Regions from separate parts of the Paenibacillus stellifer genome, predicted to be linked through region 2. Evidence: riboswitches for the same ligand, from Rfam matches in the RefSeq annotation. Region 2 holds a riboswitch; the other holds the start of a gene.
What was found. Region 2 has a riboswitch for cyclic di-GMP ahead of PSTEL_RS28880 (choice-of-anchor A family protein). Riboswitches for the same ligand answer to the same signal wherever they lie in the genome.

Region 1 (7,377 bases), 200 kb from region 2:
CATTCATCCCCGTACTGTCTGTGACCGAACAGGGATATACGTTCAAGGGCTTGATTGACGCACAGACCAGTATGTACGATTATCACAGCAAGCTTGAAGCTACCCATCCGTTCTCTTCCCAGTGGTGGCAGTGGCCGTTCATGAAGCGTCCGGTGTGGTTCTTCAGCGGTGGCGAAGGACAGCCGGCCGGAATGGTGAGCAGTATTGTGACCATGGGGAATCCGCTGATCTGGTGGACCGGTGTGTTCGCGGTTCTGGCGTTGCTGTGGCTGACGATCAAACGCAGGCAGAAGGCGGAATATATGATCTGGATCGCATATTTTTCCCAGTATGTGCCCTGGATGCTTGTTCCAAGAACGACATTCCTGTACCATTATTTTGCAATGGTTCCGTTTATGATTCTGGCGCTGGTGTACGTGTTCAGGCAGTTTGACGATCTGCTGCTGGAGCGCCGGGCGAAGACAATCCGGTATGTCTATGTAGCTGCGGTATTCGTGCTCTTCGTGATGTTCTATCCCGTTCTCTCGGGCATGCAGGTCAGCGGCAGTTATGTGACCGGAATTCTGCGCTGGTTCCCGACGTGGGTCTTCTAAAGGCCCTTTCTAAAATGTAGGAGGAAAAGAAATGAAAGCCAGGTACAGCGTCGTCATCCCGATGTATAATGAAGAACAAGTCATCTCGCATACACATCAGCGTCTGAAGCAGGTAATGGACAACACCGGCGAACCGTATGAGCTGGTGTTCGTGAACGACGGTAGCCGTGACAGGACGGCGGCCATCATCCAGGATATCGCGGACAACGATCCGAATGTCAAGCTGATCGACTTCTCCCGGAATTTCGGGCATCAGATCGCTATTACGGCGGGAATGGACTATGCGGAGGGCGACGCGGTTGTGGTGATCGATGCCGATCTGCAGGACCCGCCGGAGGTTATTTTGGAGATGATCGCGAAGTGGAAGCAGGGGTATGAGGTGGTGTATGCCAAAAGGCTGAAGCGCCATGGCGAGACCCTGTTCAAAAAGACGACCGCTAAAGTGTTCTACCGTCTGCTCAGCAGCATGACCAGCGTCGACATTCCGACGGATACCGGCGATTTCCGGCTGATTGACAGCAAGGTGGCCGATGTAATGCGGGATCTGAAGGAGAAGAACCGGTACGTCCGGGGGCTGGTAAGCTGGGTAGGCTTCCGTCAGGCGAGCGTGGAATATGTGCGTGAGGAGCGTTTTGCGGGCGAGACGAAATATCCGCTTAAGAAAATGATCCGCTTCGCGCTCGACGGCATCACTTCTTTTTCCCATAAGCCCCTTAAGATTGCTTCTTATCTGGGCTTTGCGCTCTCAATCTCCAGTTTCATCTATTTATTCGTCGTTCTGATGCAGAGGTTATTCACCGACCACACGGTGCCCGGCTGGGCATCCATCGTCGGCGTGAACCTGCTGTTCAACGGGATCGTACTGATGATCCTTGGGGTAATAGGGGAGTATATCGGACGGATTTACGACGAATCCAAAGGCCGTCCGCTGTATATCGTCCGTCAGACGGTAGGTTACCGGAAATTGAAAGCCGAAGAAATCGAGCTTCTGAACGAGGAGGCCCGGCATTTGCGAAAGGATGGGCGGTATGAATAACCAGAATTTCAAACGTGACTTCATCCAGTTCGTGAAATTCAATATTGTTGGTCTGCTTAATACGCTCGTCGATATGGCTGTGTTCGCATTGCTGAATGGGGTATTAGGCTTATTCTATATCGGGGCGCAAATTATTTCCTACAGTGCGGGAACGGCCAACAGCTTTATTCTGAACAGCAAGATTACATTTAAGGACCGCCAGCGGAGCAAAGAAGAGGGCTTCGACCATATGCAGCTTATCCGGTTTGTGGTGCTGAACCTGGTTGTGCTTGGCATCTCTCTGCTGCTGATGAGCCTGCTGATCGACCGATTTGGCCTGCAGGAGCTGGTTGCCAAGGTGCTGGTTACGTTCGTGACGGTCATTATTAACTTTTTCGGCAGCCGGAAGTGGGTATTCACCGCTCCCAAGGAGACTGTGCCGGCTCCGGGATCGAACATTGAACAGCGATAGGAGGAGACCCATGCGGAAGCTGTCCTATATTATCATCATCGCCGGTCTGCTTCTGATACTCTACCCCAAGGGGAGCGAATGGTTCGAAGACTGGAAGCAGCAGCGGCTGCTGGAGCAAGCGGAGCAGAGCTTTGACCAGAGTCCGAAGCAGAGCGAGGTTGCCGGTGGGACTGCCGCAGACCCTGATCTCAGATTGAAATATGCCAAGGTGACGCAGCTTCTTGCGGATGAATCGGCTCTCAATGAGCAGGATCAGCTCTCGGAGGCTGAAAGCGATCCGGCCGGCGATGAAAAGGCGATTGCGCTGATCGAAATTCCCTCCATAGATGTGAAGCTTCCCGTTCTGGAGGGGGCGACCAAAGCGAACATGAGACATGCCGCCGTTCATATGACCGAAACCGCACCGCTAGGGGAAGTCGGCAATTCGGCCATCGCCGCACATCGGGCGCATACCAAAGGCAGATTGTTCAATAGACTGGGTGAAGTGAAGATTGGCGATACCATTACAATCAAGACCAAGAGCGAAGACTTGGAGTATAAGGTCTATGAGATCCTGGTAGTAGAGCCGACGGATATCTCGGTGCTGGAAGGAAACAATAAAGACCGGATTCTTACTTTAATTACTTGCGATCCGCTAATTAATCCGACTCATCGTCTGATTATTCATGCCAAACTTGATGCATAAGCCCTTTTTCGAAAAAAATAAATAAAAATCTAGGCGATTTTTCCTAGATAACTATTTTCTTAACTATTAAAATATGGTACTCTATTCATAGAAAGCTAAACACGATAACGGCAAACCTGTCGAAAGGCAGGGACGCAAAGCTAAAGGGCCTTCCCGTAAGGATGGCAGCCAGCTACCGAATGAGAGGCTTTTTTTGTTTAGTCGTACAGTATGAAAATGGGAGTTGTTCTTTTTTATGTAAGGTGGAGATTCCACGATAACGGCAAACCTGTCGAAAGGCAGGGACGCAAAGCTAGAGGGCCTTCCCGTAAGGATGGCAGCCAGCTACCGAAAGGAGTTTTTCATATGAAGAAGCTTTACGGCTTTATTCTTTCTTTGTTTGTAATTGCTGGGTCTATCCAGTTTGCCCCTAAAGCCTTCGCAAGTGCGGAATGGCTCGATACCTCGAATATAGGCCAAGGTGTTATTGGAATTCATTATTCCGTCCCTCAGAATAAAAAGACCAAACTGATGATCACCAAGAACGGCAGCAGCTACACGTATAACCTGTATGCGTCCAAGTCGGATGAAAGCTTCCCGCTTCAGCTCGGAAACGGCACCTATAAAGTATCGATCATGGAGAACACTACAGGCAACAAGTACAAGCTGATTGATTCCGATTCCATCGAACTGTCCCTCACCGACCCGAATGCCGTATATTTAAGTTCTGTTCAGAACATTAATTGGAGTCCATCCGACCGCGCTATTCAGAAAGCTAAACAGCTTACACAGAACGCGGCTACCGATAAAGATAAAGTAACAGCTATCTATAACTATGTAGTTTCGAATGTCAAATACGATTATGATCTTGCCGCCAATGTAACTACGGATTACATCCCGAGCATTGATAACACGCTCGCTACGAAGAAGGGCATCTGCTATGATTACGCTTCTCTCTTCGCCGCCATGCTGCGCAGTGTGGATGTGCCGACGAAGCTCGTTATGGGGCAGAGCAGCTACGTAACTGCGTACCATGCCTGGAATGAAGTACTGATTGACGGCCAATGGGTCACAATCGACACGACAGTGGATGCAGGGCTTGGCAAGACCAAGCAGGCAACCGGCAGCATCACCAAGCTCGCCAGCAAATATACGGGCGCTAAGTATTACTAATAAGTGAGGCTGTATAACTTAACCTAAGGGAACCCCAAAGAGTTGATTTCGCAAGTTGTGAAATCAACTCTTTTTATTTTTTTTGAAAAGCTCTTGCGTATTTATTGTGACATGTGGTATATTCAAATTCCGGCCAAGAAACACGAGCTGCTGATTCAAAAAAAGAAATAAAAAAAGCTTGCGTTGATGACTTGGTTGTGATAAGATATAAGAGTTGCTGATGCGAAATCGAAGCGACAATGAAAGTCTTAATAGAAGCTTGATCTTTGAAAACTGAACAACGAGTGAGTATTTAAAGAGAATTTAATTCTCGTCAGATTCAAAATGAGCAAATCAGCTCTTTCTATACTCGTTCCGGAATGATCGGCTCAGCTGAGATCGACCCATTCCGGAACGGGCGACGCGACGAAGTCGCGTATTTAATGGAGAGTTTGATCCTGGCTCAGGACGAACGCTGGCGGCGTGCCTAATACATGCAAGTCGAGCGGAGTTATGAAGGAGCTTGCTCCGGATTAACTTAGCGGCGGACGGGTGAGTAACACGTAGGCAACCTGCCCTTCAGACTGGGATAACTACCGGAAACGGTAGCTAATACCGGATAATTCCTTTCTTCGCCTGAGGAAAGGATGAAAGACGGAGCAATCTGTTACTGAGGGATGGGCCTGCGGCGCATTAGCTAGTTGGTGGGGTAACGGCTCACCAAGGCGACGATGCGTAGCCGACCTGAGAGGGTGAACGGCCACACTGGGACTGAGACACGGCCCAGACTCCTACGGGAGGCAGCAGTAGGGAATCTTCCGCAATGGGCGAAAGCCTGACGGAGCAACGCCGCGTGAGTGATGAAGGTTTTCGGATCGTAAAGCTCTGTTGCCAGGGAAGAACGTTCTCTAGAGTAACTGCTAGAGAAGTGACGGTACCTGAGAAGAAAGCCCCGGCTAACTACGTGCCAGCAGCCGCGGTAATACGTAGGGGGCAAGCGTTGTCCGGAATTATTGGGCGTAAAGCGCGCGCAGGCGGCGATTTAAGTCTGGTGTTTAAACCATGGGCTCAACCTGTGGTCGCATCGGAAACTGGATGGCTTGAGTGCAGAAGAGGAAAGTGGAATTCCACGTGTAGCGGTGAAATGCGTAGAGATGTGGAGGAACACCAGTGGCGAAGGCGACTTTCTGGGCTGTAACTGACGCTGAGGCGCGAAAGCGTGGGGAGCAAACAGGATTAGATACCCTGGTAGTCCACGCCGTAAACGATGAGTGCTAGGTGTTAGGGGTTTCGATACCCTTGGTGCCGAAGTTAACACAGTAAGCACTCCGCCTGGGGAGTACGGTCGCAAGACTGAAACTCAAAGGAATTGACGGGGACCCGCACAAGCAGTGGAGTATGTGGTTTAATTCGAAGCAACGCGAAGAACCTTACCAGGTCTTGACATCCCCCTGAATACGTTAGAGATAGCGTAGGCCTTCGGGACAGGGGAGACAGGTGGTGCATGGTTGTCGTCAGCTCGTGTCGTGAGATGTTGGGTTAAGTCCCGCAACGAGCGCAACCCTTGACTTTAGTTGCCAGCAGGTCAGGCTGGGCACTCTAGAGTGACTGCCGGTGACAAACCGGAGGAAGGTGGGGATGACGTCAAATCATCATGCCCCTTATGACCTGGGCTACACACGTACTACAATGGCCGGTACAACGGGAAGCGAAACCGCGAGGTGGAGCCAATCTTATAAAGCCGGTCTCAGTTCGGATTGCAGGCTGCAACTCGCCTGCATGAAGTCGGAATTGCTAGTAATCGCGGATCAGCATGCCGCGGTGAATACGTTCCCGGGTCTTGTACACACCGCCCGTCACACCACGAGAGTTTACAACACCCGAAGTCGGTGGGGTAACCCGTAAGGGAGCCAGCCGCCGAAGGTGGGGTAGATGATTGGGGTGAAGTCGTAACAAGGTAGCCGTATCGGAAGGTGCGGCTGGATCACCTCCTTTCTATGGAGAATCGTTTCCCGTAGCGGAAACATTCAAATCGGAAGCTTAGCTTCCAACTTGCTCACTCGTTGGTCAGTTTTGAGAGTTCAAGCTCTCAAAAAGAAGTGTCCGTTTAGGCTGTGCCTAACCGAACACCTTTGAAATCTTCATCGGCACATTCCGTGATCGACCCAAGATTTCAAAGGATTGATCCTTGAAAACTGGATACCGAAACGAAAATTGCGTTTTAGAACATTCCTTTGAGCTGAGCTTGTGTCTAGCAAGCGAAGTTTGTAAGAGTGCTTAAGCGAAGGGGTTTGGATGTTGGAGCGAATTTGGATGGAAGCGGTGTTCGAAGCAGCGTGAGCGGCGGAGAAGAGGTTCCACCAAGCGGAGCAGAAACAGCCAAACGCCAGAGCGTTGGTTAAGCTAGTAAGAGCACACGGAGGATGCCTAGGCGCCAGGAGCCGAAGAAGGACGTGGCGAACAACGAAAACGCCTCGGGGAGCTGTAAGCAAGCGTTGATCCGGGGGTGTCCGAATGGGGAAACCCGGCTGTGGTAATGCACAGTCACTCATTGCTGAATACATAGGCAATGAAGAGGCAGACCAGGGGAACTGAAACATCTAAGTACCCTGAGGAAGAGAAAACAAGAGTGATTCCGTCAGTAGCGGCGAGCGAACGCGGAACAGCCTAAACCAGGGAGCTTGCTCCCTGGGGTTGTGGGACGTCTCACATGGAGTTACAAAGGAACAGGGTAGACGAAGAGGTCTGGAAAGGCCCGCCGGATAAGGTAAAAGCCCTGTAGTTGAAAGTCTGTTCCCTCCGAGACGGATCCCGAGTAGTGCGGGGCACGTGAAACCCCGTATGAATCCGGCAGGACCATCTGCCAAGGCTAAATACTCCCTGGCGACCGATAGTGAAACAGTACCGTGAGGGAAAGGTGAAAAGCACCCCGGAAGGGGAGTGAAACAGGTCCTGAAACCGTGTGCTTACAAGAAGTCAGAGCCCATTTTAGGGGTGATGGCGTGCCTTTTGTAGAATGAACCGGCGAGTTACGTTTAACGTGCAAGGTTAAGGCGAGGAGCCGGAGCCGCAGCGAAAGCGAGTCTGAATAGGGCGAATGAGTACGTGGACGTAGACCCGAAACCGTGTGATCTACCCCTGTCCAGGGTGAAGGTGCGGTAACACGCACTGGAGGCCCGAACCCACGAACGTTGAAAAGTTCGGGGATGAGGTGGGGGTAGCGGAGAAATTCCAATCGAACTCGGAGATAGCTGGTTCTCCCCGAAATAGCTTTAGGGCTAGCCTCGGAAATGACAGTCGTGGAGGTAGAGCACTGATTGGGTGCGGGGCCCGCAAGGGTTACCAAGCTCAGTCAAACTCCGAATGCCATAGACTGATTAACCGGGAGTCAGACAGTGAGTGCTAAGATCCATTGTCAAAAGGGAAACAGCCCAGACCATCAGCTAAGGTCCCCAAGTGTGTGTTAAGTGGGAAAGGATGT
Region 2 (7,377 bases):
TTTCACCGTAGCACCGCAGGTTCTTCTGGTAAGATGATATTGAAGCTGTAGATTTTCCGATTCACACTGGAGCGGTCATTGGAGCCGCAAGGATAGAAGAGAGGCAGGGCTTTTATCGTTTTGGATGCAGAACTGTTATCGCCATACGGCTGCTGGAAATGAAAGAGGAGTATAGAGACCGCCATTTCAGGCAGGCGGTAGGGAAAGATTAAATATACGCGGAAGCTGTTCTCAGTTGCATAAGAACGGAGATTTCCGCCACATATAAGCGCCCGGCATTCGCATAAGCGAAAGCCGGGCGCTGTCCATTTTTACGGAGAATTCTTCGTGTACCGGGCGACAAACTCCCCTACCTGGCTAATATATCCCGCCTTGTCCGTATCATAAGCCAGACCATGCCCGGCCCCGGGCACAACCATCCGTTCCTTGGGTCCGCCGCATGCTTCATACAGCTGGTCCAGCATGAAGTAAGGGACGAACGTATCCGCATCTCCATGAATGAACAGGATCGGCACTCCGGACCGGCGAACCTGCCTCAGTGCAGAGGCCTCCCGGAAGGAATAGCCGGCCTTGATGGCCGAGACCAGACTTGCGGCCTGAAGGAACGGAAAGGACGGCAACCGGTACATTCGCTTCAACTGATAGGATAACTCGGCGGCGACGGAAGTATAAGCGCAGTCGGAGACAATCGCCTTAACCTGCGGGGGCAGCTCTTCGCCTGAAGTCATCAGTACAGTCGCTCCGCCCATCGATACGCCGTGCAGCACGATCTGCGCATCACCCCCCGTCTCCTCAATGACGCGGCGGATCCATTTGACATAATCCAGACGCTCATGCCAGCCGAACCCGATGTAGCTCCCTTCCGATTGACCATGCCCCCGTGCGTCGGGCAACAGCACGTTGAAGCCAAGCCTGTCATGATAGAGCTTCGCATACGCCCCCATGTCCTTGGCTTTGCCCGAATAGCCATGTGCGATAATCGCGGTCCGTCCTCCGGCCCGTTCCGAAGGAATCCAGTAGCCGTGCAGCTTCAGGCCGTCATCCGAGGTCAGTTCCAGCTCCCGAATCTGCTGGGCGGCGATCCACTGCTGTCCTTCTCCCCAGGATGCACCCGCCGTAGGCGGTTCTTCCTTCATTTTCACCTTGGCCTTCGGCGTGCTTGCAATGAACATTTTGGGAGTCCTGAATATAGCGACTTTGTAAAAATAGAGACCGGCATACGTAACGCCGCCTGCGCAAACCGCAACGGCCAGCACCGCAATGATCATCCACAACAAATCCGCCACCTCGCCTTCTCCTGCAAATACGACAACAGATAACACCCAGTATATCAGATCGGAAGGTACGGACAAAAACAACACCCCTTGGAATGTCACCGGAAACCCAGGGGGTTCCAATGTCTCTTCCAAGGGGTGCATCTCAAATGAATGAATGCCCTTATAGGTACTGCAGATTATTCGAATTTGCGTCTTCCCTTTAATCTCAACAGCAAGCCAATCGCCAAGATTGCAGCGCCGCCTGCGTAGTAAGGCATGTGGCTCTCTTCCCCGGTCTTAGGCAGCTTGCCGACAGGCGCAGGAACTCCTTGAGGCACAGGGTCATCGCCGAGTTCCAGCTCTTCAGGCTTCGGCGTTACCAATGGGGCGGGAGACGCGGAAGGCGTCGCCGTTGGTGTCGCTATTGGTGTTGCAGTTGGTGTTGCCGAAGGCACGCCTAACGGAAGAGGATTATCATCAATGGTAACCTCATCACCCGAAGGTGTGGCAGAAGGCGACGGCGTCGGTGATAGCGTCGGTGACGGAGCCGCCGATGCTTCAGGCGAATTTACCGGTCCAATAGGAACGGGTTCATCGTTGATGACGGTTGTCGATTCGGAAGTCGGCGTTGGCGTCGGGCTCTCGATCGGCGTTACCTCTGGCGTCGGACTTGCGGTTTCGATCGGCGTATCCGGTGTCGGCGTTGGCGCCTCGCTTGGCGTCACTGGCGTCGGTGTTGGCGGCTCGCTCGGCGTCACTGGTGTCGGTGTTGGCGGCTCGCTTGGCGTCACTGGTGTCGGCGTTGGCGGCTCGCTTGGCGTCACTGGTGTCGGCGTTGGCGGCTCGCTCGGCGTCACTGGCGTCGGTGTTGCCGTCTCGCTCGGCGTCACTGGCGTCGGTGTTGGCGGCTCGCTCGGCGTCACTGGCGTCGGCGTTGCCGTCTCGCTCGGAGTCTCCGGTGTCGGCGTTGCCGTCTCACTCGGAGTCTCCGGCGTTGGCGTTGCCGTCTCGCTCGGCGTTACCTCTGGCGTCGGACTTGCGGTTTCGATCGGCGTATCCGGTGTCGGCGTTGGCGCCTCGCTTGGCGTCACTGGTGTTGGAGTTGCCGTCTCGCTCGGTATCTCCGGCGTCGGCGTTGCCGTCTCGCTCGGAGTCTCCGACGGTGTTGGCGTCGGGCTCGCTGTCTCCGACGGTGTTGGCGTCGGACTCGGGCTTGGACTTACGCTTGGGCTTGGGCTCGGGCTTGGGCTTGGGCTCGGCTCAGGCGTCTCATCACTTCCCGTGAACGGATGATGATTGAACTGCCCGCCCCCTACAACCGAAGCCGCGATGAGCGTGCCGTTGAATTGGCCATTGTCGAAATTGACGGCCGCTCCCGGGGCCAGTACACTGCCTTCCACTGCGATCCCTCTAATGACAAGCTCGGAAGCCTGGCTGTAATTGAGCAGAACATGCTCGCGTGAAATACCCTGCAACGAGAAACCAAAATACTGAAGCTGATTCGAGGCGCCGTCAACATTAACGATTACTGTCGATTCGGCTGGAGCATCGATCACCAGCGTATTGGCCTGGGACAGATCGCTGCCTGAGACGGAGAAGATGTTCATCCGCTTATCTTTTCCTGTGAGTGTCAACCGTCCCCACTGGTACTCGGTCACTCCATTTGCTTCCAACGCCGCCAATCGCTGCGATGTCTCTGTCAAATAACGAAATTCCGACGGGAAGTCGATAGGCGTGCCCTGGCTCTTCGTTCCGGTGACATTCACTTCCGCCCCGATTTGGCCCGTTCCTCCATATACCACGTTTCCAAGAATCTCGCCGCCATTGAACGTCAAGTTTCCGCCAGCCACAAGAACGGCGGGCTTTTCGCGCTCGCTGCTGCTAAGCTTAAACCCGACAGAATAACCGTTTAGCGTAACATTTCCTCCGGCAGCTAATCTTCCTTCCGTATCCGTGAAAGACTGCGTAAAATTGCCTAGTATGAAAGCATTATAATATCCCGCTGTCCCTAAGAACCCGGCCGCTGCTCCGTCAGCCTTGCCAGCAACCCCAATAGTGCACCATACCAAGATCATCCCGGTCAGCATCAAGGATACCCATGATTTCAAATTCTTCATCAATTGCCCTCACCTCTAAAATTGTCGATTAAGGTCAATGGCTGCAGCGGCTTATAATAACAGCAAAAAGGCCGCCTTGATAGCCTTGACTGGCTTTCATGGCGGCCGGACGATCATGGCGTTGTGTACACGCGGTAGACTCCTGGGCTTTGCGTCGCAGCCTTTCGACTGTTTTGCGTTTATACATGAACAAATGAAATTATCTATGACTTTTGTCTCTCATATTATGGAATTCTAGCACCCTATATATGATTCGTCAATCCTATTTCTTGGTACTAATCCGGTCCTTTTACTCATACATATAAGATGTGAATAGGTAGTTTTTGCGCATATTAAAGGGACCGCCTTCAGAAAGACGGTCCCTTCTCTCTATAAATCGATCTATATACCCATTAAACAAGAACGGTCACAGCACGCGCAGCCAGCCAATCAGAGACATCCACAGCGGAACACTGAACACAACGCCAAACATCAAGCCGCGGAGGAAACTGCTTTCCATTCTCATGATAATTCCTCTTTCCTTAACTAATATTTTTAATTTTAATTACCTGAATTTAATATAGCTCATGTGCGATTATAAGGTTGTGAATTATATCACAATTCGCAGACATGTTTAGAAATTCCATTGATTATTTTTGTGAGTTGGAGGTAAAATACGAATATATGTTCCCATTATTCCGAGGTGATGTCCGCATGTACAGATCTCAGCGCGAAGACCATATGCTCGTCAAGTCCTGCGTGATGCTGCCGCTGATTCTGTCGGCCTTCGAAAGGGATGCCCAACTGATCGCAACCCACCTCCGGACGCCCGCTCCCTATCTGGACATGCTGCAGGCCGCCGCCCGCCTCGCAACCTGCGATCTGCGGGATGTACGGAGCGAAATGAGACGGCGCGGGGTCAAAATCTACGAGCAGCGGCGGAGACCGGACGGCATTGAAGCCAAATATGTCTGCCACGGCTTTCATGAAACCATGCTGCTGCTTAACGACATCATTGCTGCGCAGGCCGCCATACATATGCGCAAATATCTGGGCCTCGACATCTCGGCCTACCAGAGCTATGAAGATCAGTATCAGCTTGGCGTTCGGCATTCCCATTAAAAAAAGCGGCTCTGCCGTGGGAGTCGGCAGAGCCTTGAACTATATATACACAAAACACTGGGGGGTGTTTGGTATCTCTAATATACCCCCCGAACCTGAAAAAAACCTGATCGCAACCTGAAAAAATCATTAAATTTTAGCCGGAAGCTTCTGTTTCTTGAATAATGGCCGCTCAAATCTAAAGAAATAACGAAAGTTATTCCGAGGGACCGGACTTTCCCTCAAAAAAAGTGCCCCGCCGTTATCCGGCAGGGCCAATATATATGTCGTAAGGGGGTATGTCCTTACTATAAGGGGTCAAGCTTAAATTTGCATGAAGAGCAGATAAAAGATTGATGAAATCCCTCTGCCCGTGGACGGGCAGACCTGGAGGGAAACTGATGTCTTTACATTGTTTCCCTTACCAGCACAGCACATCCATGTATCAATATTTTGTCCGTTAGAGGAATTCAGGATGGGAAGGCGAACTCTACGGAGAGCGGCATTTTCAGGATTACAGCACAAATTTTGAATTTCTTTGTATTCACTTACACTGAATTGCAATCGTTTGCACTCAATGTCTGGCGGATCATGTTCCCTGAGCCTGTGCCTTCCAGCCTCCGGTTAGCGGGACAGTACGCTAGCGGAGATGCAAGAATATCACGTAAGAATGAAGGAGAAGTGACTATGCCAACCCAAAAGGCGATCATCAAGTTCGGTTTGATTCTGGCCTGTCTGCTAATACTGATGCCTGGCTGCAGCCTCCGTCCGAATGCCAACAAGGAGCAGGAGCCGCAGGCAAGCTCGCAGGCGCAAGCCGATTTGGACCCAAACCGCTATTTGTATCCCGCATTTACACAGGTGGAAAAGCATGAAAATATCGTATACGCGAATAAACCTAATGCGAAAGGAAGCATGGAAAAGCTCCTGCTGGATCTATATGAACCTGCCCAGGATTCATTGAAAGCCAGACCGGTGCTGCTTATGGCGCATGGGGGCAGCTTCAGCTACGGCAGCAAGAGCGATATGGCCAAGTTCGCCGATGTGTTCGCCAAGATGGGCTACGTGGTGATTTCTGCCGATTACCGGCTGCGCGACAATGCCAACGAGGATTGGACCGGAGCGGTCAACGATGCCATTGACGATATGGGCAGTCTCTATGATTGGATTGAACAGAATGGCGCGGAATACGGCATAGACCCGGGGAAAATCGCGGTCAGCGGCGAGTCAGCCGGTGGGGAACTGACGCTGACTTTCATGAACGCGGGGGACCGGATTTGGAAGAGTCGTGACAAGAGCCATATTTTCGCTGTAATAAATCTGTATGGCCCCATGTCCTCTCCCCATGAAATTGATCCGCAAGACCCGCCTGTTCTGTTCATCCATGGAACCGAGGATCGGACCGCCGACTATGGAGAGACTCTGAAGATGGTCAAACAGCATCAGGCAAAGGGTGTATACACGGAGCTGTACACGATGGAAGGCGAGGGCCACGGAACGGACAAATACTGGACCGACGTTCTGTTTGAGATGACGCAATTTTTACATAAAACGCTGCTGAAGCACTGGAGCCCCGACCTCACGATCAAAGAAGGTCCGGTATTAGTCAGCTCCCGGGGCGACCGCTTCCGCATCACGCTGGAACAGAAGGCGGAGAAGTCCGGGGAAATCCGGGTCAAGGCGCCCGATTCCTGGGAGGTGCAGGAGAAGGATGATAAGGATGGGGCCGTGCAATATGAAATATCCGTACCGTCAGAGACATCCCGGGATTATTATCCCGTCAGCTTCCAGCTATCCGATAAGAAGGGGAAAGTGGCCGCCGACACCAGTCTCTATGTGAATCTGAAGAATCCGCTGGAGCTGACCTTAAAGCCGGGAATTTCAACTGACGGGCAGAACAAGCTGGTCAACATTCTATAGCGCCCGGTTGTTTATTGTGTTAATAGCTTCAGCAAGTATGATTTCAAATCGACCATTCGCAAATATTCGGGTTTGCGATTGGTTCCAGTGATAATCAAGGGAACAAGCGATTCAGTTTGCCGAATGGACCCATGCCCCCCACCGCCCTTGTGCGTCGGCGAGCTACTGTCCGCCAATTCGTAGCCCGGTTTAGCTGTAACGACCATGAAATCCCCTTGATGCGAGTGGAGAGCGCTTGCCAGCCTCTGCAATGCATCTGGATATGCGCCATACTCCAAACGTCCGTCGTCAGCATTGACTTTAAGATCGAGGACCCCGGAATCCTGCTCGATAGTCCACGACTGTTTGTAGCAGTCAATCATATTTCCTTTTTCTTTATATTTAAACCGCTTGGCGGTTCCACCCTGAATGACATGGATCCAATTTTTTTCTTGCCATGCGATAAAATCGATTCGCTCATCCCTGCTCAACGTATCGGCTAGATTTTGTAGCGAACGATTTGGTTTTAGCTTGTACACATAACCCATCGTTTCGTTAACAGCCAGAACGATTTCTGTCTGATCTGTCGCAGTTTCACCAGGACGTAAAATGTTGACCCCTTCAAACATGACGGGCAAATCGATCACTGGATTTTGATCGGCGGGCAGCAGCTGTGTCATACCACTGTCTCCCAAAATTACGAATATGACCTCTTTTAGAGCTTGTTCAGGGGAACCGAAGGATTGCAGTAGATTATTAACTTGCCCGTCCAATTTTTTGACTCCGTCCAGATTCGAGGGACCCTTTTGATGAAGCTTACGATCCAGATCCGGCAAATAAACAAACAAAAAATCAGGCAATTTGTTAGCTTGAATCAAATACTTAGCCGATTTGACAGAGAAATCGTTGTTCATCCCCATCCGATTCGTTAATCCTTGAGCCAAATTCACTTTCCCGTCAAGAGGGTTGGATAATGCGCCAAAAGCCAAGAAATCCGGACCTTTCACCTGAATATCCCGTTTCAA

Region 1: it holds a riboswitch for cyclic di-GMP, as region 2 does, so the genes downstream of both, PSTEL_RS03490 (transglutaminase-like domain-containing protein) here and PSTEL_RS28880 (choice-of-anchor A family protein) in region 2, are expected to answer to the same signal.

The regions. Positions count from the first base shown of each region.
Region 1 covers NZ_CP009286.1:733,083-740,459, forward strand. Annotated here, with positions in the region: gene PSTEL_RS03470 (glycosyltransferase family 39 protein) at 1-593, shown strand, start outside; gene PSTEL_RS03475 (glycosyltransferase family 2 protein) at 625-1,629, shown strand; gene PSTEL_RS03480 (GtrA family protein) at 1,622-2,080, shown strand; gene PSTEL_RS03485 (class D sortase) at 2,091-2,765, shown strand; cyclic di-GMP riboswitch class I at 2,865-2,945, shown strand; cyclic di-GMP riboswitch class I at 3,017-3,097, shown strand; gene PSTEL_RS03490 (transglutaminase-like domain-containing protein) at 3,111-3,917, shown strand; rRNA gene PSTEL_RS03495 (16S ribosomal RNA) at 4,337-5,891, shown strand; rRNA gene PSTEL_RS03500 (23S ribosomal RNA) at 6,293-7,377, shown strand, end outside.
Region 2 covers NZ_CP009286.1:535,686-543,062, reverse strand. Annotated here, with positions in the region: gene PSTEL_RS02640 (alpha/beta hydrolase) at 312-1,268, opposite strand; gene PSTEL_RS28280 (LPXTG cell wall anchor domain-containing protein) at 1,454-1,711, opposite strand; gene PSTEL_RS28275 (hypothetical protein) at 1,737-2,549, shown strand; partial or broken gene PSTEL_RS28880 (choice-of-anchor A family protein) at 2,594-3,331, opposite strand; cyclic di-GMP riboswitch class I at 3,471-3,561, opposite strand; gene PSTEL_RS02625 (YhjD family protein) at 4,067-4,474, shown strand; gene PSTEL_RS25965 (alpha/beta hydrolase) at 5,141-6,373, shown strand; gene PSTEL_RS02615 (alkaline phosphatase family protein) at 6,385-7,377, opposite strand, start outside.